Regions from separate parts of the Faecalibacterium sp. i21-0019-B1 genome, predicted to be linked through region 1. Evidence: a T-box and tRNA genes for the amino acid it is inferred to sense, from the RefSeq annotation. Region 1 holds a T-box; the other holds one or more tRNA genes.
What was found. The T-box of region 1 lies ahead of pheS (phenylalanine--tRNA ligase subunit alpha). A T-box ahead of a tRNA ligase gene usually reads a tRNA of that ligase, here a tRNA-Phe.
Positions count from the first base shown of each region.

Region 2: it has a tRNA-Phe gene. The T-box ahead of pheS (phenylalanine--tRNA ligase subunit alpha) is inferred to sense a tRNA for this amino acid. The anticodon was not compared.

Region 1 covers NZ_AP031425.1:1,862,879-1,873,834, forward strand. The annotation lists rRNA gene ACGHP1_RS09380 (23S ribosomal RNA) at 1-463, opposite strand, end outside; rRNA gene ACGHP1_RS09385 (16S ribosomal RNA) at 729-2,239, opposite strand; gene pheT (phenylalanine--tRNA ligase subunit beta) at 2,786-5,197, opposite strand; gene pheS (phenylalanine--tRNA ligase subunit alpha) at 5,216-6,238, opposite strand; T-box leader at 6,318-6,556, opposite strand; partial or broken gene ACGHP1_RS09400 (glucosyltransferase domain-containing protein) at 6,643-8,298, opposite strand; gene ACGHP1_RS09405 (FprA family A-type flavoprotein) at 8,429-9,610, opposite strand; gene rmuC (DNA recombination protein RmuC) at 9,740-10,956, opposite strand, start outside.
Region 2 covers NZ_AP031425.1:731,967-742,922, reverse strand. The annotation lists gene ACGHP1_RS03460 (DNA gyrase subunit A) at 1-1,611, opposite strand, end outside; gene ACGHP1_RS03455 (type IIA DNA topoisomerase subunit B) at 1,904-3,895, opposite strand; tRNA gene ACGHP1_RS03450 (tRNA-Phe) at 4,251-4,326, shown strand; tRNA gene ACGHP1_RS03445 (tRNA-Gly) at 4,357-4,432, shown strand; tRNA gene ACGHP1_RS03440 (tRNA-Asp) at 4,462-4,538, shown strand; tRNA gene ACGHP1_RS03435 (tRNA-Gly) at 4,625-4,700, shown strand; tRNA gene ACGHP1_RS03430 (tRNA-Cys) at 4,729-4,803, shown strand; gene ACGHP1_RS03425 (GNAT family N-acetyltransferase) at 5,185-5,667, opposite strand; gene recG (ATP-dependent DNA helicase RecG) at 5,818-7,878, shown strand; gene ACGHP1_RS03415 (metallophosphoesterase) at 7,949-8,641, opposite strand; gene ACGHP1_RS03410 (D-alanyl-D-alanine carboxypeptidase family protein) at 8,817-10,157, shown strand; tRNA gene ACGHP1_RS03405 (tRNA-Gln) at 10,236-10,309, opposite strand; gene ACGHP1_RS03400 (InlB B-repeat-containing protein) at 10,623-10,956, shown strand, end outside.

The sequences.
Region 1 (10,956 bases):
GTTGGAGGGTGGTCCCCCCGTATTCCGACCAGGTTTCACGTGTCTGGCCGTACTCTGGAATTCGCTCGGCTCTTGTCGTTTTCACCTACGTGGTTCTCACACTCTCTGACCGGCCTTCCCATGCCGTTCGGTTAACAACTTAAGTCCTAAATGCGCTCCGTACCCCGAAAGTATTTCTACTCTCGGTTTGCCCTCTTCCGCGTTCGCTCGCCACTACTTACGGAATCTCGTTTGATGTCTCTTCCTCGCCCTACTTAGATGTTTCAGTTCAGGCGGTTCCCTCGATATACCTATTTTGAAGTTCAGTATAACGTACCTGAGTATGAACCCAGGTGAGTTTCCTCATTCAGAGATCTCCGGATCAATGCTTATTTGCAGCTCCCCGAAGCTTATCGCAGCTTATCACGTCTTTCATCGGCTCCCAGTGCCAAGGCATTCGCCCTGCGCCCTTGTTCGCTTGACCTTTCAAACGTTCTCTTGGAACATTTGGTATCCTCTTGATTCTCTCTTGCCAACGAAGATTATTGTTACCCTTCCTTTTGAAATTGTAATATTTCTTAAAAAGAACTTACTATAATCTTTGTTTCGCAGTTATTATTCAGTTTTCAAGGTACGTCTTTGAGTGTCCTTTTCAGGGCCCTCAAAATCGAACAATATCTACTCTTCTCGTTTGTTACCTGTCCGAAAGATCTCCATCTTCGATGTCGCTCTTTCGCCTGACTCCTTAGAAAGGAGGTGATCCAGCCGCAGGTTCTCCTACGGCTACCTTGTTACGACTTCACCCCAATCACCAGTTTTACCTTCGGCGGCGTCCTCCTTGCGGTTAGACTACCGACTTCGGGTCCCCCCGGCTCTCATGGTGTGACGGGCGGTGTGTACAAGGCCCGGGAACGTATTCACCGTGGCATGCTGATCCACGATTACTAGCAATTCCGACTTCGTGCAGGCGAGTTGCAGCCTGCAGTCCGAACTGGGACGTTGTTTCTGAGTTTTGCTCCACCTCGCGGTCTTGCTTCTCTTTGTTTAACGCCATTGTAGTACGTGTGTAGCCCAAGTCATAAAGGGCATGATGATTTGACGTCATCCCCACCTTCCTCCGTTTTGTCAACGGCAGTCTGGCCAGAGTCCTCTTGCGTAGTAACTGACCATAAGGGTTGCGCTCGTTGCGGGACTTAACCCAACATCTCACGACACGAGCTGACGACAACCATGCACCACCTGTCTCCTTGCTCCGAAGAGAAAACATATTTCTATGCCTGTCAAGGGATGTCAAGACTTGGTAAGGTTCTTCGCGTTGCGTCGAATTAAACCACATACTCCACTGCTTGTGCGGGCCCCCGTCAATTCCTTTGAGTTTCAACCTTGCGGTCGTACTCCCCAGGTGGATTACTTATTGTGTTAACTGCGGCACTGAAGGGGTCAATCCTCCAACACCTAGTAATCATCGTTTACGGTGTGGACTACCAGGGTATCTAATCCTGTTTGCTACCCACACTTTCGAGCCTCAGCGTCAGTTGGTGCCCAGTAGGCCGCCTTCGCCACTGGTGTTCCTCCCGATATCTACGCATTCCACCGCTACACCGGGAATTCCGCCTACCTCTGCACTACTCAAGAAAAACAGTTTTGAAAGCAGTTTATGGGTTGAGCCCATAGATTTCACTTCCAACTTGTCTTCCCGCCTGCGCTCCCTTTACACCCAGTAATTCCGGACAACGCTTGTGACCTACGTTTTACCGCGGCTGCTGGCACGTAGTTAGCCGTCACTTCCTTGTTGGGTACCGTCATTATCTTCCCCAACAACAGGAGTTTACAATCCGAAGACCTTCTTCCTCCACGCGGCGTCGCTGCATCAGGGTTTCCCCCATTGTGCAATATTCCCCACTGCTGCCTCCCGTAGGAGTCTGGGCCGTGTCTCAGTCCCAATGTGGCCGTTCAACCTCTCAGTCCGGCTACCGATCGTCGCCTTGGTGGGCCGTTACCTCACCAACTAGCTAATCGGACGCGAGGCCATCTCAAAGCGGATTACTCCTTTTCCCCCTGCTCGATGCCGAGCCGTGGGCTTATGCGGTATTAGCAGTCGTTTCCAACTGTTGTCCCCCTCTTTGAGGCAGGTTCCTCACGCGTTACTCACCCGTTCGCCACTCGCTCGAGAAAGCAAGCTCTCTCTCGCTCGTTCGACTTGCATGTGTTAGGCGCGCCGCCAGCGTTCGTCCTGAGCCAGGATCAAACTCTTTATAAATGATATTTATCACTTCTAAAGTGTTAAATCTTGTTCGCTCAGCACGCAATCGCTTGCGTCCTGTGTGAATTACTTTTGGAATTGTTTTTAGTGTTTTTCCAAACACTTAAAAGGTTCCTTACAAGTTTTTCGATATTGTTCAATTTTCAAGGTCCTGTAGCGCCTCAGCCTTGCGGCTAACGACCTGTTTATTTTACCACCGAAGCGGTTTTTTGTCAAGCCTTATTTTTTAGAAGCTTTTGAACTTTCTAAACTTGAACCTCCAAGAAGTTTCTCAGAACAAACTGGAACTTTTCAGCGTCTATTGGTTCTTTTCAAGGGCTTCCTGCTGAGGCTTTGGAAGTCATTCTTTTGCCTCAGCGCTTGGCGCTCAAGTATAATACCACACCCCCGCCTCCTTGTCAACACTTTTTGACAACTTTTTTCATCTTTTTTCTTGCGCTGCTGAAAAACGTTCATTTTCTTGTATTCAACGTTCTCTTTTTACGCAAAAAAGCCGCCTGCACATTCCTGCACAGACGGCCTTATATTACTTCTATAATAGAGTTAGCGGATCTCGATGCCCAGCTTGAACTTCAGGTTGCCGAGAATCTTCTTGACCACGCGCTCTACTTCTTCCGCAGAGACTTCCTTCTTCGGATCGGACAGAGACAGGGTGAATGCCATGCTCTTTTTGCCCTCGCCGAGATTTGCGCCGCGGTAGATATCGAACAGCTTGATCTCACCCACCAGAGGGCTGGCCTTCTTGATGGTCTCCTCGATCTCGCCGCAGGTGGTCTTTTCGTCGCAGACCAGTGCCAGATCACGCTTGACAGCAGCATAGGGGCTGAGCGGCTGATAGCGCAGCTCACCGTCCACGCAGGACATCAGAGCCTCGTAGTCCAGCTCACCCAGATAGATATTCTGGCTGTCCTTCTGATCCTTTGCAATTTCCAGCTCGCCGTTGATCTCGTTGGACAGCTTGCCGAACACACCCAGACGCTTGTCACCACAGTAAACAGCGGCGCTGATGCCGGGGTGCAGCCACGGGGTTGTCTCGCGCTTATAATCAAAGCTCAGGCCAAAGCCGGCTGCCAGTGCTTCCAGTGCACCCTTGACCGTGAAGAAATCTTCTTCAGGGCCGAATGCACCAATGCAGAGGGTCTGGCGCTCGTGCGGATGCTCGTTGATGGGCAGTTCCTTGGCAAGATACACCGGTGCCATCTCGAACAGACGGCCCTCCGTGTTGCCCTTCTTGAGGTTGTCCACGATGACGTTCAGCATGGAGGGAGCCAGCAGGGTGCGCATGATGGACAAATTCTCGCTGATGGGGTTCAGGATGCGGATGGCCTTGCGGGCTTCATCATCCGCCGGGATGTGCAGCATATCCAGTTCTGCGTTGGAGTAGAAGGCCAGCGTGGAGGCCTCATAGAAGCCCTGTGCAGCCAGCAAACGCTTGGTCTTGAGCTGCTGCTTCTGGTCATAGTTCAGACCGCCGTTTGTAACGGAGGCAGTGTTCAGGAAGGTGGGCACAATGTGGTCGTAGCCGTACTCACGGATGACCTCCTCGGCCAGATCCGGGAAGCTCTCCACGTCCTCGCGGTACAGGGGTGCGGACACGTCCCAGCTGCCATCGGCCTGTACATCCACCGTGAACTCCAGACGCTGCAGAATGTCGATCATGGTCTGATCCGGCACGGTGATACCCAGCACGCCGCAGATCTTAGCCGGAGTGGTAACGATGTGCTTGCGCTCCATCGGGCGGCCATCGGTCAGGTCATATTCCAGTGTGGTGATGTCGCCGCAGTCCAGCTCCTGGATCAGGTGCAGGGCACGGGCAAGGCCCAGTTCAGGAGAGTGACGGTCCACACCCTTCTCGTAGCGGGCAGAAGAGTCGCTGTTCTGGCCCAATGCGCGGCTGGTCTTACGCACGCAGTCACGGGCGAAGGTGGCGCACTCAAACAGCAGGCTGGTGGTGTTCTCATCCATGCCGGAGTTTGCGCCGCCCATGATGCCGGCAAGTGCCACCGGCTTTTCGGCATCGCAGATGACCAGATTGTTGGGGTTCAGAGTGAACTCCTTCTCATCCAGCGTGACGATCTTTTCGCCCGCATGGGCGCGGCGCACATCGATGGTGCGGCCGGCGACCTTGTTCAGGTCAAAGGCGTGCATGGGCTGACCCATTTCCAGCAGGGTGTGGTTGGTGATATCCACCACATTGCTGATGGAGCGCAGGCCGCACAGAGCCAGATGGCGCTTCATCCAGCGGGGAGACTCGCCCATGCGGATGTTGCGCACATAGTGTGCCATATAGCGGGGGCACAGATCCGGAGCCTCCACCTTGACGGTGATGGGCGCATCCGGTTCGCAGACAGTCTTGTAGTCCATGGCGGGCATGTGCAGGGGCTTGCCCAGAACGGCAGCCACCTCGCGGGCGATGCCCAGAACGGACTGGCAGTCCGGGCGGTTGGCGGTGATGGAGATATCAAAGATATAGTCATCCAGACCCACCACGGGAGCAATGTCGGTGCCGGGGACAGAATCCTCGGGCAGAATGAGCAGGCCGTAGACCTCAGAGCCCGGGAACAGGTCGTCGTTCAGGCCCAGCTCTTCGCCGGAGCACAGCATACCGTTGGACTCCACGCCCTGCATCTTGCGGGCCTTGATCTTGATGCCGCCGGGCAGGGTGGAGCCATCCAGAGCAGCGGGCACGCAGTCGCCCAGCTTCATGTTGGCGGCACCGGTGCTGATGCGGATGTCGTGGCCGTAGTCGCCGCAGTCCACCACACACTTGGTCAGGTGGGTGCCCTCCTGCTTTTCCATCTCCACGATCTTGCCGACAACCACCTTGCTGATGCCGGCATCCAGCGGGATCAGCTCTTCGACCTCAAAGCCGCAGGAGAAGAGCTTTTCCTCCAGTTCCTGCGCAGTAACGTCGATATCTACAAATTCTTTTAACCAGCTGAAAGGTACTTTCATTGTCTCTTCTCTCCCCTCTTATTCGTGGAACTGCTTGAGGAACTGCAGGTTGTTCTCGAACATCAGGCCGATGTTGTTGATGCCATACTTCAGCATGGCGATACGCTCGATGCCGATGCCGAAGGCGAAGCCGGAATACTCGTCCGGGTCGATATTGCAGTTCTCCAGCACCTTGCGGTTGACAACGCCGCCGCCCAGCACCTCGATCCAGCCGGTGTGCTTGCACAGCGGGCAGCCCTTGCCGTGGCACTCAAAGCAGCTCACGTCCACCTCCACGCTGGGCTCGGTGAACGGGAAGTAGGAGGGACGCAGGCGGGTGCGGGTGTCAGCGCCGAACAGCTTCTGCACGAAGGTATTCAGTGCGCCCTGCAGGTCGCCCAGCGTGATGCCCTTATCCACCACCAGACCTTCCATCTGGTGGAACATGGGGCTGTGGGTAGCGTCCGAGTCGGAACGGAACACACGGCCGGGCATCAGGATCTTGATGGGCGGCTTCTGAACGTCCATGGTGCGGATCTGGCCGCCGGAGGTCTGGGTGCGCAGCAGGAACTCCTCCGACAGGTAGAAGGTGTCCTGCATGTCGCGTGCCGGGTGATCCTTGGGCACGTTCAGGCGGGTAAAGTTGTGGTCATCGTCCTCGATCTCCGGGAAGGTACCCACCGAAAAGCCCATGCCGGAGAACACGTCGATGATCTGGTTGGTGATCAGGGTCAGCGGGTGCAGACCGCCCACAGAGCGGGTCTTGGCGGGCAGGGTGATGTCCACCGTCTCGGCAGCATTGCGGGCAGCAAGCTCTGCCTGCTTCACCTGTTCTGCAGCAGCATCATAGTCTGCCTGCACCTTTGCCTTGAGTTCGTTGATGATCTTGCCCATGGCAGGACGCTCTTCCGGCGCAACGGTGCGCAGATTCTTCATCAAGGCAGGGATCTTGCCGTTTTTGCTGAGGTACTCCTGCCAGAAGGAGGCCAGCGTTTCCTTGCCGGACACCTGACCAAGGCTTTCAGCGGCCTGTTTTGCCAGCTCGTCGATCATTGCTTGCATGGATGTTCTCTCCTTTATTCTTCGTGTTGATGAGCGGAGTGCAACAAAAAAGCTCCGTCCCCTGCCCGATTTCTCAGGCAAAAGGGACGAAGCTGTTGATTCTTAGCTCCGCGGTACCACCCGGTTTCCACCCGTGCACAGATGCCGGGCGGCTCTCAGAACGTCGTAACGGGGCGTGGCCGTTCTGTACTACTGCTGTTTCGCACAGACCGCTCAGGAGCGAACTTCAGCACAGATACATCCGGAAGCCCTCTCAGCCGGTGAAGCTTCTCTCTTTGCTGTGTACGCCATGCCTACTCTCTCCGTCGCTGCGTTTGGGAGTATTCAGGTTTTATAACCAAGAGCTATGTTACCACATTTCGGGACAGTTTGCAAGGGGTTGTATCATTTCCGCCCAAACAGGATTAGTCATATTCGCCGCTCATCATTTTATTTTTCCAGTCAGCATCCAGATGATATTCTTCTGAGACCTTTATCACAAGCACACCATCCATTTTCCGGATGGAACCTTCCTGCGGGAATGTCGGCATCTCTGCGATCTCCTCCGTTTCAAGAAGTTTCTGATAAGTTTTGTCATCACACAGATTCAGCCAGATCGGCGTATAATCGCGGAAAGCTGCATCCCAGGAAAAACGGATCGTACCCGCCGTCTCTGCCATAAACAGTCCCACTCTCGCATACGGGTTTGCCGTGTGGTATAGCTCATGGGTGCGGAACAACGGGCTGTTGCTTGCATTTCCCACAAGCATCACCGGGATCTCGTTATCGTAATATCCTTCGTTCACCAGCGTCTGTGCGATCAGGTCAGAGAGTTCTTTCGTTGCCTGCCTGCCCTCATACATCGCCTGCTGATCGACCGCCGACATGAATACGCTCCCGTAAACGACAGCAGCCGCCGTCAGCAGGATCAGTGCTTTTTCTGCTTTATTCCAGCATTTGCGGAACGCATCACAGGCTGTTTCTCCCTCCCGGCTGCTGTCCAATAGCCAGAAACAGACCGGCAGGAACAAGGCCAGACCTCCGGACATGGGAATATAAAACGATGCCTGCGAGGTTGCCACCATAAATACCGTGCACATCATGGGCAGCACCAGCAGCGCTGCTGTGCCATAGAAAGTGTTTTCCCAATCTTTCCGGCGTATGAGCCGAACCAGTCTGCACGCAAGCGCGGCACCCACCACACAAAAAATCAAAACAAATACAACTGCAGTTTCCTGCAGCATATTGTGTTTTACAAGGGTGCCAAAGAAATACCGATAAAAAAGCTCATAGCACTTTGCAACGCTGGAAGGAAGATTTTTCAGAATTCCAGACACTGAAATATCTGCACCACCCTGGTAATCGGCCATCGCCGTTCCCGTCGCCCACAGTGTAATCTTTAAGATCAGCAGATACAGCACTGCGCCGGATGCAGCACTTGCCAGGCTTTTGCAAATATGTTCCCGAATCTTTTGTTATTCTCCATTCCGGAAAAGCAGCAGGAGAAAATAGGCCAGCAGCACCAGACAGAAACAGGCAAGGTTCGTCTGGTACAGGCCAAGGCTCAGTGCCAAAAGCACTGCTGCCGGCACAATGCTGCTTACGGCTGATTTTCCCCGGATCACGTGCTCTGTAGCCAGCATTGCAAAGAAAAGCGAAAATCCGTACTCCGGTGCAATGAAGTGAAACGAAAGATAGCACCCGACCACAACATTGGAAACGTAGCATAAACCTGCGAGCCAGTCAATGCAGGATGTTCTCATCCATACCGGTTTGAAGAGCATATGAAGTCTGGTGACTCCAAGAGAAACCAGCATCAGACACACCACTGCGTTGATGGGTTCCAGCTGCAGGCTAAACCGTAAAAAGCTGAACACTGGCCAAAGCCATCGTCCGTTGGAAAGCTCCCACCCGCCTGCCCGGTATTCCGCCGTTGTCCACATTCCGTCATAAGCATTTGTCAAACGCTGGCTGACAAGCGGAAAAAACACAAAGGATGAAAAAAGCAGCATTCCCAAAAAATATTTTTTATCTAGTTCATTCCACCATTGCAGTATATTCTGCTTTATTGTTTTTAACATTCGCAATTTCCTCTGACCCAAATTTTTAATTGTATTATATCAGACTTCTTTCGTCTGTTCAATGGCTGCAAAAAGGCCGCCGCCCGCCGAGGCTCTTCGGCAGGCAGCGGCCCTGTACAGACCATTCTGTTTACTTTTCCGTGATCTCCGTAGCCAGTGCATCCATCTGCGCTTCGGCAGCAGCATTGGCAGCACTGCGGATGGTGACCACAGTATCACACACGGCGATGTTCTTCATGCTTTCCAGCTCGGCGCGCATGAGCTTTGCGGCCATGGGTGCCCATGTGCCATTCTCCATCAGACCCACCGTGCGGTTCTGGAAGTTCTTGGTCTTGAGGTGGGTCAGCAGATTTTCCATCGGCGGGAAGAGGAAGCCGTCGTAGGTGGCGCAGGCCAGCACGATCTTTCCGCAGCGGAAGGCTTCGGTGACGGCATAGGACACATCCGTGCGGGTCAGGTCCATCTCCACGACCTTTGCGCCCTTTGCACGCAGCTTTTCGGCCATGAGGTGGGCTGCTGCACGGGTGTGGCCGTGGATGGAGGCACTTGCCACAAGGATCTTTTCCGGCTCCTCGGGCTTGTAGCTGGACCAGATGTCGTAGTAGTTCAGGTACTTGCCCAGATCTCCGGTCAGCACCGGGCCGTGCAGCGGGCAAATGGTCTGGATGTCCAGAGCCGCAGCCTTTTTCAGCAGCGCCTGCACCTGCGGGCCGTATTTCCCCACGATGTTCAGGTAGTAGCGGCGGGCTTCGCTGGCCCAGTCGGCCTTTTCGTCAAACTTTGCCACAGCGCCAAAGCGACCGAAGCCATCCGCGGAGAACAGCACCTTTTCGGTGGATTCATAGCTGACCATGACCTCCGGCCAGTGCACCATGGGGGCAAACACAAAGGTCAGGGTGTGGGTGCCAAGGCTCAGGCTCTCGCCGTCCTTCACCACCACGCGGCGCTCCTTTGCCGCAGCATCAGCACCAAAGAACTGATCCATATACAGGAAAGTCTTGGCGTTGCCCACCACCTGCATCTCAGGATAGAGTGCCGCCAGCTTTGCAATGTTGGCACCGTGGTCCGGCTCCATGTGGGAGACCACCAGATAATCCGGCTTACGGCCTGCCAGAGCTTCGGTCAGGTTTTCCAGCCACGGCTCGGTAGCGCGGGCATCCACCGTGTCCAGAACGGCGGTCTTTTCGTCCAGAATGACATAGGAATTATAGCTCACGCCGGTGGGCACCGGATACTGGCTCTCGAAGAGGTCGATGGTGGTATCATCCACGCCAACGCCCAAAATGGCTTCACTGATCTTGTTTACGCTCATAATGCTCGGTCTCCTTATTTATATTTTTATGCAGTGCCGCGTTTCTGCGGCGGTTGTTTCTGAGAACAGTTCCTATCATACCACATCGTCAGAAAAATCGCAAGGGATAACGTGGGAATATTCTGCACATCAGAGCTCTTCCCCATTCTCCGGCAGACGTGCCGCCACCGGTTTGCCCGGCTCAGCATCCAGTTCCAGCAGAGCGGCAGCAGCGCTTTCGTCCATGGTCTGCACCGCGCGCAGCTTGCGGCTGATGGCACGGCTGCGCACGCCAATGAGATTATCCAGCTCTTCGTCGGTCTGGCGCAGGCGCTGCTGCATCTTGGAAAGCCCCTGCCCGAACTTGTCAAATTCGGTCTTCACCGCACCCAGCAGCTGCCATACCTCACCGGAGCGCTTCTGGATGGCAAGGGTCTTGAAGCCCATCTGCAGGCTGTTGAGCAGTGCTGCCATGGTGCTGGGGCCTGCAATGTTCACCTGATAGTCCCGCTGCAGCACTTCCAGCAGGCCCGCGTTCACCACCTCGGCATACAAACCCTCGAAGGGCAGGAACAGGATGCCGAAGGCCGTGGTATAGGGCGGCTCCACATATTTTTCCCGGATGTCCTTGGCCTCGGCCCGCAGCACCAGTTCCAGTGCGTGGCGGGCGTTCTCCACGGCCTGTGCGTCGCCGGATGCCTGCGCATCCTGTAAATGGGCATAGGTGTCGCCGGGGAACTTGGAGTCGATGGGCAGCCACACCGTGCCGCCGTCCGCGCCGGGCATCCGGATGGCGTACTCTACCCGCTGGGTGCTGCCCGGAATGGTGGCCACGTTGGTGTCGTACTGTTCCGGGGCAAGGATCTCTTCCAGAATGGCTCCCAGCTGGATCTCACCCAGAATACCGCGGGTCTTCACACCGGAAAGCACCTGTTTCAGCCCGCCCACATCAGCGGCAAGGTTCTGCATTTCGCCAAGACCCTTGTACACCTGTTCCAGCTGGTCGTTCACCGCCTTGAAGCTTTCGGTCACCCGCTTCTGCAACGCATCCTGCAGCTGTTCGTCCACCGTATGGCGGATCTCGTCCAGCTTCTGGGCGTTCTGGGCCTGCAGGGCAGTCATGCCCTCGGCAAGGGTGCGGCGCATCTCTTCCAGCTTGCGGACGTTGGAGGCTTCCAGCCCCTGCAGGCGCTGCTCCATGGTCTGCTGCTGGGTGCCCTGCCCTGCGGCAAGGGCGGTGCTCATACTCTGCACCGAAGCCTGCAGCGTTTCACTGATGTGGCCCATAGCGGCAAGGTTCTGCTGCGCCATCTCTGCCAGCTTCGCGTCCATCTGGCGGTTCTGCGCTTCCAGCTGCTGACGCAGCC
Region 2 (10,956 bases), 1.1 Mb from region 1:
CGGGATCTTTTTGAAGTAGCCCTCGCGGGTAAAGAACACCGTCACGGGGTAATCCGGCGCTTCTTCCTCCTCGGAGCCGTTCTCATCCTCAGGCAGATCGTACAGGATCTCGCTGCGGCGGGGCTGACCGTACTTCTTGGCAACATCGTTCAGCTCATTGATGATGATGCGGCGGATGCGGGCGGGCTTTGCAAGGATATCGTTCAGGTCGGCAATGTCCTTCTCCAGCTGTTCGATCTCGCTGGTGCGCTTGAGGATATATTCCCGGTTCAAATGACGCAGCTTGATCTCGGCCACATAGTCGGCCTGCACTTCATCGATGCCAAAACCGATCATCAGGTTGGGCACCACTTCGGTCTCTTCCTCGGTGGTGCGGATAATTTTGATTGCCTTGTCAATGTCCAGCAGGATGGCAGCAAGACCCTTGAGCAGGTGCAGGCGCTTTTCCTTGCCGTGCAGGTCGTAGTAGGTGCGGCGGCGCACGCACTCCACGCGGAAGGCCGTCCACTCCTTGAGAATTTCGCGCACGCCCATCACGCGGGGCTGGCCGGACACCAGAATATTGAAGTTAGCGCTGAAGCTGTCTTCCAGAGGGGTAGCCTTAAACAGCTTTGCCATCAGCTTGTCGGCATCCACGCCGCGCTTGAGGTCCAGTGTCAGCTTCAGACCGTTCAGGTCGGTCTCGTCACGCATGTCGCTGATCTCCTTGACCTTGCCGGCCTTGACCAGCTCCGCGATCTTGTCCATGATGGCCTCCACCGTGGTGGTTGGCGGGATCTGGGTGACCTCGATCATGTTCTCGCCCGGCACCACACTGTAGCGGGCGCGTACCTTCACGCTGCCGCGGCCGTTCTCGTAAATTTCACGCATCTGCGCTTCATCGTACAAAATCTGACCGCCGCCCACGAAGTCCGGGGCAGGCATGGTGGTGGAGATGTCGTGGTGCTCGTCCTTCATCAGGGCCACGGTGGTGGCGCACAGCTCTGCCAGATTGAACGAGCAGATGTTGCATGCCATGCCCACCGCGATGCCCAGCGTGTTGTTGGCCAGAATGGTGGGGAAGGTGACCGGCAGCAGGGTAGGCTCGGTGGTGGTGCTGTCGTAGTTGGGCACAAAGTCTACGGTCTCCTTGTCGATATCCCGGAACAGCTCCTCGCACACACCCTCGAGCTTCGCCTCCGTGTAACGGGCAGCAGCGCAGGACATATCCCGGCTGTAGGCCTTGCCGAAGTTGCCCTTGCTGTCCACAAAGGGCACCAGCAGGCTCTCGTTGCCGCGGCCCATGCGCACCATGGTGTCGTAGATGGCGGCATCGCCGTGGGGGTTCAGGTGCATGGTGCTGCCCACGATGTTGGCAGACTTGGTGCGTGCGCCCTTGAGCAGGCCCATCTCGTACATGGTGTACAGCAGCTTGCGGTGCGCCGGTTTGAAGCCGTCGATCTCTGGCAGCGCGCGGCTGACGATGACGCTCATGGCGTAGGGCATATAGTTGGTTTCCAGCGTGCGGGTGATGGGGTCCTCCAGCACACTGCCGGCATTTAAAATTTCAACGCCGTCGCCCAGCTGCGGGCGCACCGGCTTGAGTGTTTTCTTGGTCGATTTTCTAGGCATCTTCTAACCTCTTGACGATTTTAAATGGGCGCCGCTCTCGCTCTGCCCATATTCAGCGGAAAATATTTTTTATTTTTGCAGTTCAGGATGGCCTGCGGGCCATCCTGAGCTGCTCTTTCACAGATGGAGCCGTTCCGGTTTTCTGCATTTTTCCCTTAAAATGCCGTGACCCGTTGGGGCCTTCTTCGTGAAAACGTGATTTGGAGCAGCCCGCAGGCTGCGACAAATCACCAAATTAAAATAACGTTACCTCTGTCATTGCCAGAGCGCAAGCGGAGGCAATTTAAAATCATCAGCTCACATCCAGATCGTCCAGATATTCTGCGCCGTGCTGCGCGATATGCTCCTTGCGGCCTGCCAGATTGTCGCCCAGCAGGATATCAAACACCTGCGCGGTCTGCACCACATCGGTGGGCATCACTTTGATCAGGCGGCGGCTCTCGGGGTTCATGGTGGTCAGCCACATCATCTCGGGGTCGTTCTCACCCAGACCTTTCGAGCGCTGGATGGTGTATTTTTTCTCGCCGATCTCTTCCAGAAACGCTGTCTTTTCCGGCTCGGTGTAGGCAAAATAAGTGCGATCTTTCGTTGTAATTTCATACAACGGCGACTCTGCGATATACACATAGCCCTTCTCGATTAGGGTCGGGGTCAGGCGGTAGAGCATGGTGAGCACCAGCGTGCGGATCTGGTAGCCGTCCACATCGGCATCGGTACAAATGACGATTTTATTGAACCGCAGATTATCGAGATTGAAGGTGGCCAGCTCCTTGTTGTGTTTGCCGCCCAGTTCCACGCCGCAGCCCATCACCTTGATGAGATCCACGATGACATCCGATTTAAAGATGCGGGCATAGTCGGCCTTCAGGCAGTTCAAAATTTTGCCGCGGATGGGCATGATGGCCTGATATTCACTGTCGCGGCTGGACTTGACCGCACCCATAGCGGAATCGCCCTCCACGATATACAGCTCGCGGCGGGATGCATCCTTGGTGCGGCAGTCCACGAATTTCTGCACCCGGTTGGCAAGGTCGATCTGGGTGGACAGGGTTTTTTTGATGCTCTGGCGCGTTTTTTCCGCATGCTCACGGCTCTGCTTGTTCACCAGCACCTGCTGGCAGATCTTCTGGGCCTCGTCCGGCTTTTCCAGAAAATACACTTCCAGATAATGCTTGAGGAAGTCGGTCATAGCCTGCGAGACGAATTTGTTGGTGATGGCCTTTTTGGTCTGGTTCTCGTAGCTGGTGCGGGTGGAAAAACTGGACGAGACATACACCAAGCAGTCCTGCACATCCTGAAAGCTGATGGCGCTCTCACCTTTTTTATAGAGGTTCTTTTCCTTCAGGTACTTGTTGATCTGATAGACAAAGGCGGTGCGCACCGCGTGCTCCGGGCTGCCGCCGTGCTCCAACCAGGAAGAGTTGTGGTAATATTCCAGCATCTGCACCTTATTGGAGAAGCAGAACGCCGCGCTCATGCGCACCTTGTAATCCGGCTGGTCCTCGCGGTCTCGGCCGGATGCTTCACTCTCGCAGCTGAACACCGGGGTCAGGGTATCCTCCCCTGCCACCTCGGCCACATAGTCCGCGATGCCGTGCTCATAGCACCAGCTCTCGTACCACGCCTTGCCCGTGGCAGGGTCCTTCTCTTTTTCATCGGTAAAGTTCAGGGTCAGGCCTGCGTTGACCACCGCTTGACGGCGCAGGGTATCCTTATAGTAGCTGCCGGGCACATCGATGTCGGTGAACACCTCGTCGTCCGGCTTCCAGTGAATGATGCTGCCGGTGCGGCGGCCCTTGTAGGCTTCCTTCTGCAGGCCGCCCACATTCTCGCCCTTTTTAAAATCAAGGTGATAGTGGTATCCGTCACGGTAGATATCGGCGGTCATCCATGCAGAAGCATACTGGGTAGCGCACAGGCCCAGACCGTTCAAGCCAAGGCTGAACTCGTAGTTATCCTCGCCCTCGCCATACTTGCCGCCTGCATACATCTCGCAGAACAACAGCTCCCAATTGTAGCGTCCCTCGCCGTTGTTCCAGTCCACGGGCATACCGCGGCCAAAGTCCTCAACGATAACGCTGCCATCCTTACAGCGGGTCACGTTGATGGTATCGCCGTGGCCGTCGCGGGCTTCGTCGATGGAGTTGGAGACGATCTCAAAGATGGAGTGGGCGCAGCCCTCCACGCCGTCTGAGCCAAAGATAACGGCCGGGCGCTTACGCACACGGTCGGCACCCTTCAAAGAAGTAATGCTCTCGTTGCCATATTCCTGTTTTTTTGCCATGCTGCTCCTCCCGGCCCGGCTTTTCTTGCAAAAAGCAGGCCGTCTGTAGTCAAATCATAAAACGCCTCTGCCCTTTTCTTACTATAATATAGGTATACACAGAGAAAAAGGGCAAAAGCGCCTGAATTATTTCATTTTCATTAAACCATAGGTTGTTGAATTTGTCAATTTCTGTTTGGCGCGCCCGCACACAGCACGTCCTGTGCCGGATGTGCCGAAAGCAGGTTGAAAAAAGTCATTCTTATTTTACGCGCTGGAGCGACCAAAATCAAGAAAGTTTCAATTTTCTGAAAAAAATTTGGATTTACCCCTTTACAAAATCGAAATTTCAGGTATAATAATCATCGTCCGGTGCGCCTCTGTAGCTCAGTCGGTAGAGCAGGGGACTGAAAATCCCCGTGTCATTGGTTCGATTCCGATCGGAGGCACCAGTCAAGGAAACCCAGCAGGGTTTCCAATATGCGGCCGTAGCTCATCTGGTAGAGCGCCACCTTGCCAAGGTGGAGGTAGCGAGTTCGAGCCTCGTCGGCCGCTCCATAACGGAGCAGCAACAGTTGCTCCAATATGGCCCGGTAGCTCAGTTGGTTAGAGCACCAGCCTGTCACGCTGGGGGTCGTCGGTTCGAGCCCGATCCGGGTCGCCACCAAGAAAGCGCAAGCTTTCACCTACTTTGAAACTTGTTTTCAGGGCATCAGAAATGATGGGTGCAAGGTAAAATGCACCGAATATGCGGCCGTAGCTCATCTGGTAGAGCGCCACCTTGCCAAGGTGGAGGTAGCGAGTTCGAGCCTCGTCGGCCGCTCCAACAGGAGTGGAAATTCACTCCTAAATATGGTGACGTGGCCAAGTGGTAAGGCAAGGGTCTGCAAAACCCTCATCCACCAGTTCAAATCTGGTCGTCACCTCCAAAAGATTCCCGGAAGCTGAAGCTTCCGGGATTTTTTTGTTTTGCGTTGTTCCCTATCAGCCTCCTCGCCCTCTCCGTCACCTACGGTGACAGACTCCCCCTTTTGTCACCTGCGGTGACATCTTCCCCCGGAGCGGGGGAAGTCTTTCCTCAAAGGGAGAGCCTCTGGCGAAACCGGTCACTTTGCAGTTAAGCCGAAAAGTCTGCCGCAGTGCCGCACTTTCGCAGAAAGCGGCACTGCAAATGCCGTCTACCTTTACGCCCCCTCCAGTGAAAATGCAATGCCGGAGCGTCCGCGGAAGCTCCGGCATTGCTCTCTTAAAAATTATTCTTCCGCTGAATACGGCCGGAGCAAGGCGTAGGCCATTCCAGATCGTCCCCCTCAGAACTTCAGCCGCATCTGGTACCACACCACGCCCCCGTGGGTGGAGCCGGAAACGCCCTCGTTCACAAAGCCGAACTTTGCATAGTAGTGCACCAGGGCCTCCTTGCAGGTCAGTACCAGCCCCTTCCGGCCTTGGTCCCGGGCGTCGGCAATGGCCTGCTGCAGCAGCTGCCCGGCGTACCCCTGTCTGCGGCAGGCCGGGATGGTGTTTACCCCAAAGATCATCTGCCAGGCACCATTCTCCCGGTGGAGGGAGGCGTCGGCGTACATCTCATCGGTCAGGTCCGGCCAGTCGGTGCAAAAGCCGTCCACAAAGGCCAGCAGCCTTTCCCCCTCCCACAGCAGCCAAAAATGATCGCCGTACTGCTGCAGCCGCCCGGCAAACTCCTCTGCCGTAGCCGCCTCTGCCGCCGGGAAGCAGGCCGCCTCCACCGCTGCAATGGCCTCCAAGTCCTTTAAGGTCCCCTTACGGATCTCCATAAATATTCTCTCCTCTTTTTCTTCCGAGTGTACCACAGTTCCTGCCCAAAGGCAAAGGTCCTGCCGGTTTTTCCTTTTTGGGCCATTTGCATCCGCTGCCGCTCCGTGTTACAATGGCTATATTGCATCCAGGAAAGGAGCTGACACACCATGCCCGCCGAAAACCATACCACCCTCACCCCGGATACGCCGGTGCGCTACCTGAAGGGCGTTGGCCCCAAGACCGCTGAGCGGTTCGAGAAGCTGGGCATCGTGACGCTGGCCGACCTGCTGTGCCACTACCCGCGCAGATATATCGACTTCACCAAACCCTATTCCATCGCCGAAGCGCCCACCGATGTGGAGTGCGTCGTCAGGGCCGAGGTGTTCGCCAAACCCGGCGGGCGTATCCTGCCGGGCGGGCGGCGGATGGAGCGCATCACTGCCGGGGACGATGTGTCCAGTCTGGAGATCACATGGTTCAATAATCCGTATGCCGCCCAGAAGCTGCAGCTGGGGCAGGAATACTATTTTCAAGGCATCGTTACCGGCGGGATGCTGCGCCGCCAGATGGTCAACCCGCAGGTGCGCACCGCCGAGCAGATCAAGGCTTCTCCCTTTGAAGCGGTCTACCCCCAGACCGAGGGCCTGACCAGCAATGCCATCGCCAAGTGCGTGCGGCAGCTGCTGCCCCATGCAGAGCTTCTGCCCGACCCTCTTCCGCCGGAAATGCTGGCAAAATACCGTCTGCTCTCCAAGGCAGATGCCGTGCGGGCCATCCACTGCCCTGCCACCGAAGAGCAAGCCTATGCCGCCCGGCGGCGGCTGATCTATGAAGAACTTCTGGTTTTGCAGCTGGGCATTGGCCGGATGAAAAACCGGGGTGCCGCTGCCACCGGTGCGCCCATGCAGCTTGCCGACCCGTCCCTGTTCTGGGCCAGCCTGCCCTTTTCCCCCACCGGAGCCCAGCGCCGGGCCGTGAGCGAGATTCTGGCCGACATGGCGGGCGAGACTTCCATGAACCGCCTTTTGCAGGGCGATGTGGGCAGCGGCAAAACGCTGGTGGCGGCTGCCGCCATCTGGGCGTGCATCCGGGCGGGGTATCAGGCCGCGCTGCTGGCCCCGACAGAAATTCTGGCCACCCAGCACGCCGAAGGCCTGAACCGGATGCTTGCCCCCTTCGGGATGCGGGTGGCCCTGCTGACCGGCGGCATGAAGGCCGCTGCACGCCGCACCACCCTTGCCGCCATCCGGAACGACGAAGCCGACCTTGTGGTGGGCACCCACGCCATCCTCAGTGAAGGCGTGGAGTTTGCCCGGCTGGGTCTTGCTGTGATCGACGAGCAGCACCGCTTTGGGGTACGGCAGCGCGGAATGCTGGCCGAAAAGGCCGCGAATCCGCACCTGCTGGTGATGAGCGCAACGCCCATTCCCCGCACGCTGGGCCTGCTCATCTACGGCGATTTGGACATCTCCATTCTGGACGAGCTGCCGCCGGGCCGCACCCCGGTCAAAACCCGCTGCATCACCGGCAAAAAGCGGCGCGACCTCTACCATTTTCTCGATCAGGAGATTGGCAGAGGGCGGCAGGTGTATCTGGTCTGCCCCGCCATCGAGGACACACCGGATGGCGGGCTGAACGCCGTTAAGAGCTACTACGAGGACATTGCCAAAGCCCTGCTGCCGGAGCGCCGGGTAGGCCTGATGCACGGCAAGCTCAAACCCAAGGAGAAAGCTGCCGTGATGGAGGACTTCAAAGCCGGACGGCTGGACGCACTGGTGTCCACCACCGTCATTGAGGTGGGTGTGGATGTGCCCAATGCCAGCGTAATGGTGATCGAAAACGCAGAGCGCTACGGTCTGAGCGCCCTGCATCAGCTGCGCGGCCGCGTGGGACGCGGTGCAGCGGAGAGCTGGTGCTTCCTTGTCAGCGACAACCAAAGCGAAAACGTACAAAAGCGGCTGAAATTTTTGTGCAGCACCACGGACGGCTTTGCGGTGGCGCAGTACGATCTGGAGACCCGCGGCCCCGGCGACTTTTTCGGCAGCCGCCAGCACGGCCTGCCCACCCTGCAGATCGCCGACCTGATGAACGACACCCGCACCCTGCACGCTGCGCAGGCGGAAGCCGTTGCCATGCTGGCCGACGACCCGCTGCTGGAAGCGCCGGAGCACGCACTGCTGGAACAGCAGGTGCAGCAGATGTTCGAGAAAGCCGGAGCCATGAACTGATCCGGAGATTTTTTGCGCACAAGCAACAGCAAATGCAAAAGCCGCTGCACGGCTGGTGCAGCGGCCCCTGTTATCGAACGGAACGCTTTGCGTGCCGTTCGCCCATGCTTATCACATCGCAGAACACGCAGCGGCTTTTGGTGGAAAGCTGGGTATCCTTATGGTAGCAGCCAAAAAACCACTTGTCGTAGGTCAGCTTCAACAAAATTTTATCCAGAAAGCTGTGCAGCTGGTTGGTCTCGCCGCTGGCAAGGGCGGTAAAATCCAAAAATCTGCTTGGCGCATCGTGGGTCAGCACATAATCCACTTTGTAATCGCACGCTGCAAGGTTCTCCTCACAAAAGGCGTATTCCTCCTCCGAAGGCATTTCTTCCCTCCACCAGTTCACGCCGGGTTCCCGATCCTCCACATCCTGGCTTTCCGCACCGCCAAAGCACAGGTATTTTTTGTTCTCCAATTCCAGCACACTGCCGCGGCACACATGGTACACATTGCCGCCCAGTGCCTGCACCTTGCCGCCAAAGCGTTCCTCGGTGGGATACTGCTTCAAAAGGTCGTAGTTTTCGTGGCTGCCGTCCAGAAACAGCAGGGTATACGGGCGCTTGCGCAGCCAATCCAGCTTTTTCTGTTCCTCCTTGCTGCCGTCCCACACAAAGCCAAAGTCGCCCAGTACCACCACGGTATCCCGTTTGCCCAGCCAGCGCAGCTTGCCGTGCTTGAAGCGGTCGATGTCGCCGTGGGTGTCCCCTGTCAGATATACCATTCCTGTCCTCCCTGACCGGATGTGAAATCGGCACAATAAGCCTTGTCACACCCCGCCAAACCTGTTATTATAAAGAATACAGCCTTCCGCTGTGATCTCGTTCTTACCCGGCGCACGGCGCTTGTGCCGTGCTGCCTGTTGTTTTATATTATCGCTTTTTAAAGGAATTGTCCACATGAAACGTATTTTTGCGCTGGTTTTGTCGTTCGCTGTCCTGTTCAGCTGCCTTGTGCTGCCCGCCGGGGCTATGTTCGACCCCACCCCGGTCTATCAGGTGCAGGCACAGAGTGCCTATATCGTCAACACCGATACCAATATCATCGTCTATGATAAGGACAGCACAAAGCAGGTATCCGCCGGTGGTCTGACAAAGTACATGACCATTGCCCTGCTGCTGACCAACTATGCCGACCATCTGGACGACACCTTCCAGATGCCCTTTGCCATCTCGGATTACGTTTATAACACCAACAACGCCGATATGCGCTCCAACGAGACCTTTACCTACCGCGAAGCCATGTACGCCATGCTGACCCGCAACGCCAACGAAGCCGCCATGGGCCTTGCCTATGCCCTTTCCGGCGGCGACCTCGCGGGCTGGGTGAGCCAGATGAACACCCTGTCCCAGCGCATCGGCACCACCGGCAGCACATGGACGGATGCCTGCGGCATCGACAGCGGCAACGTGACCTGTGCCGTGGATATGTACCTGATCCTGCGCTATCTGATGAGCTTTGATGCCTTTGTGGAGGTTTCCGGTGCGCCCAGCTTTACCATGCCCGCCAAAGAAAAACACCGTTCTTCGTCTGTTCTGGTCAGCCAGAACGCCGCGCTGAGCAAATCCAGCGGCGGCAAATACTACCGCAGCGCCATGCAGGGCGGCATGTGCGATGTGACCGCATTCAAAAGCGACAGTGGCAATCAGAGCTATGTTTCATGGGCCAATAAGGATGGTGCCACCTATATTTTCTGCGTGATGCAAAGCCCGGACACCTGCGACGATTTCGGCTACGCCAACCGTCGCCCGGCCCTGTGCGAGACCGTGAAGCTGATGGACTGGGTGTTCGACAGCTTTTCCATTCAGGCCGCGCTGGACACCGACCTTACGCTGGCCGAGATCCCGGTGAAGTATTCCTCCGATACCAGCTCCCTGCAGCTGTATCCCGCCGACAGCATGATGACCCTGCTGCCTTCCACCGGCGACGGCAGCGTGACCCAGAAATATTTCCACCTGCCGGATTCCGTGTGTGCCCCTGTCCAGCAGGGCGATGTGGTGGGTACCGTGGAGCTGAAGCTTGCCGGTGAGACCATTGGCGTGGTGGACCTGATCGCCGGGCAGGATGTCAGCCGCAACCCGCTGCTGTTCACTGTGGCGCGTTTTCAGGAGTTCTTAGGCAGTCTGTACCTCAAAGTTGTAATAACATTGAGTATTATTTCCATCATCATCTACTTTGCGTGGGTCCTTTTGAACAACTGGAACCGTCGCAAGCCCACCAGAAAGATCCGCCGCCGCTGAGCTTTGCACCGTTCAGCCGCATTTTGTGGAAAAGTGATGCAAAAAGCCCCGTCAGCCTTTTCAGGATGACGGGGCTTTTGGTTGCGCCAGCAGGAGTCGAACCTACGATGGGGGAGTCAAAGTCCCCTGCCTTACCGCTTGGCGATGGCGCATCGTGCAAGATATTATACCATATTCTTTGTTTTTCCACAAGGGGAAGGTTCCACTTTTCCGCTTTTGCGGCGGCTCTGTGCCGCCTTTTGCAGCCTGCAATTTGTGAAAAACCAATTTTTTCATCATAACAACAGAATACGCCCATTTTGTTGCGCTTTTGTTACACTATATGTGGTAAATATAGGATTGAATAAACCTCCTCTTCCCGGCTTTTTCGTCTACTGCCTCATGGCGGGGACATCGAGGTCTGTTCTGGTGTTTCCGTTCCCGGCAGGCACCACATCCCAATTCGTCAGGAAAGCGAGGAGTCATATGAAAAAGATCTTGAAAATACTGGTCCTCGGTCTGCTCAGCGCTGCACTGCTCTGCTGTGCACTGCCCTCTGCCTTTGCCGCAGAAGACAAGGATTCGCAGGTCTACACCATTGGTTTGGATGCCATGGGCGGCAGCAGCTCCGCTGTGGCAGTCACCACCAATCTGAGCGGCAAACTCAGTGCCCTGCCCGCGCAGCCTGCGCTGGAAGGCTACACCTTTGACGGCTGGTATACCGAGCCGGTGGGCGGCACAAAAATCAGCACCTCTACGGTGTTTACCGGTGATACCACTGTGTACGCACACTGGACCGTGAAAAATGCCACCACTTCCA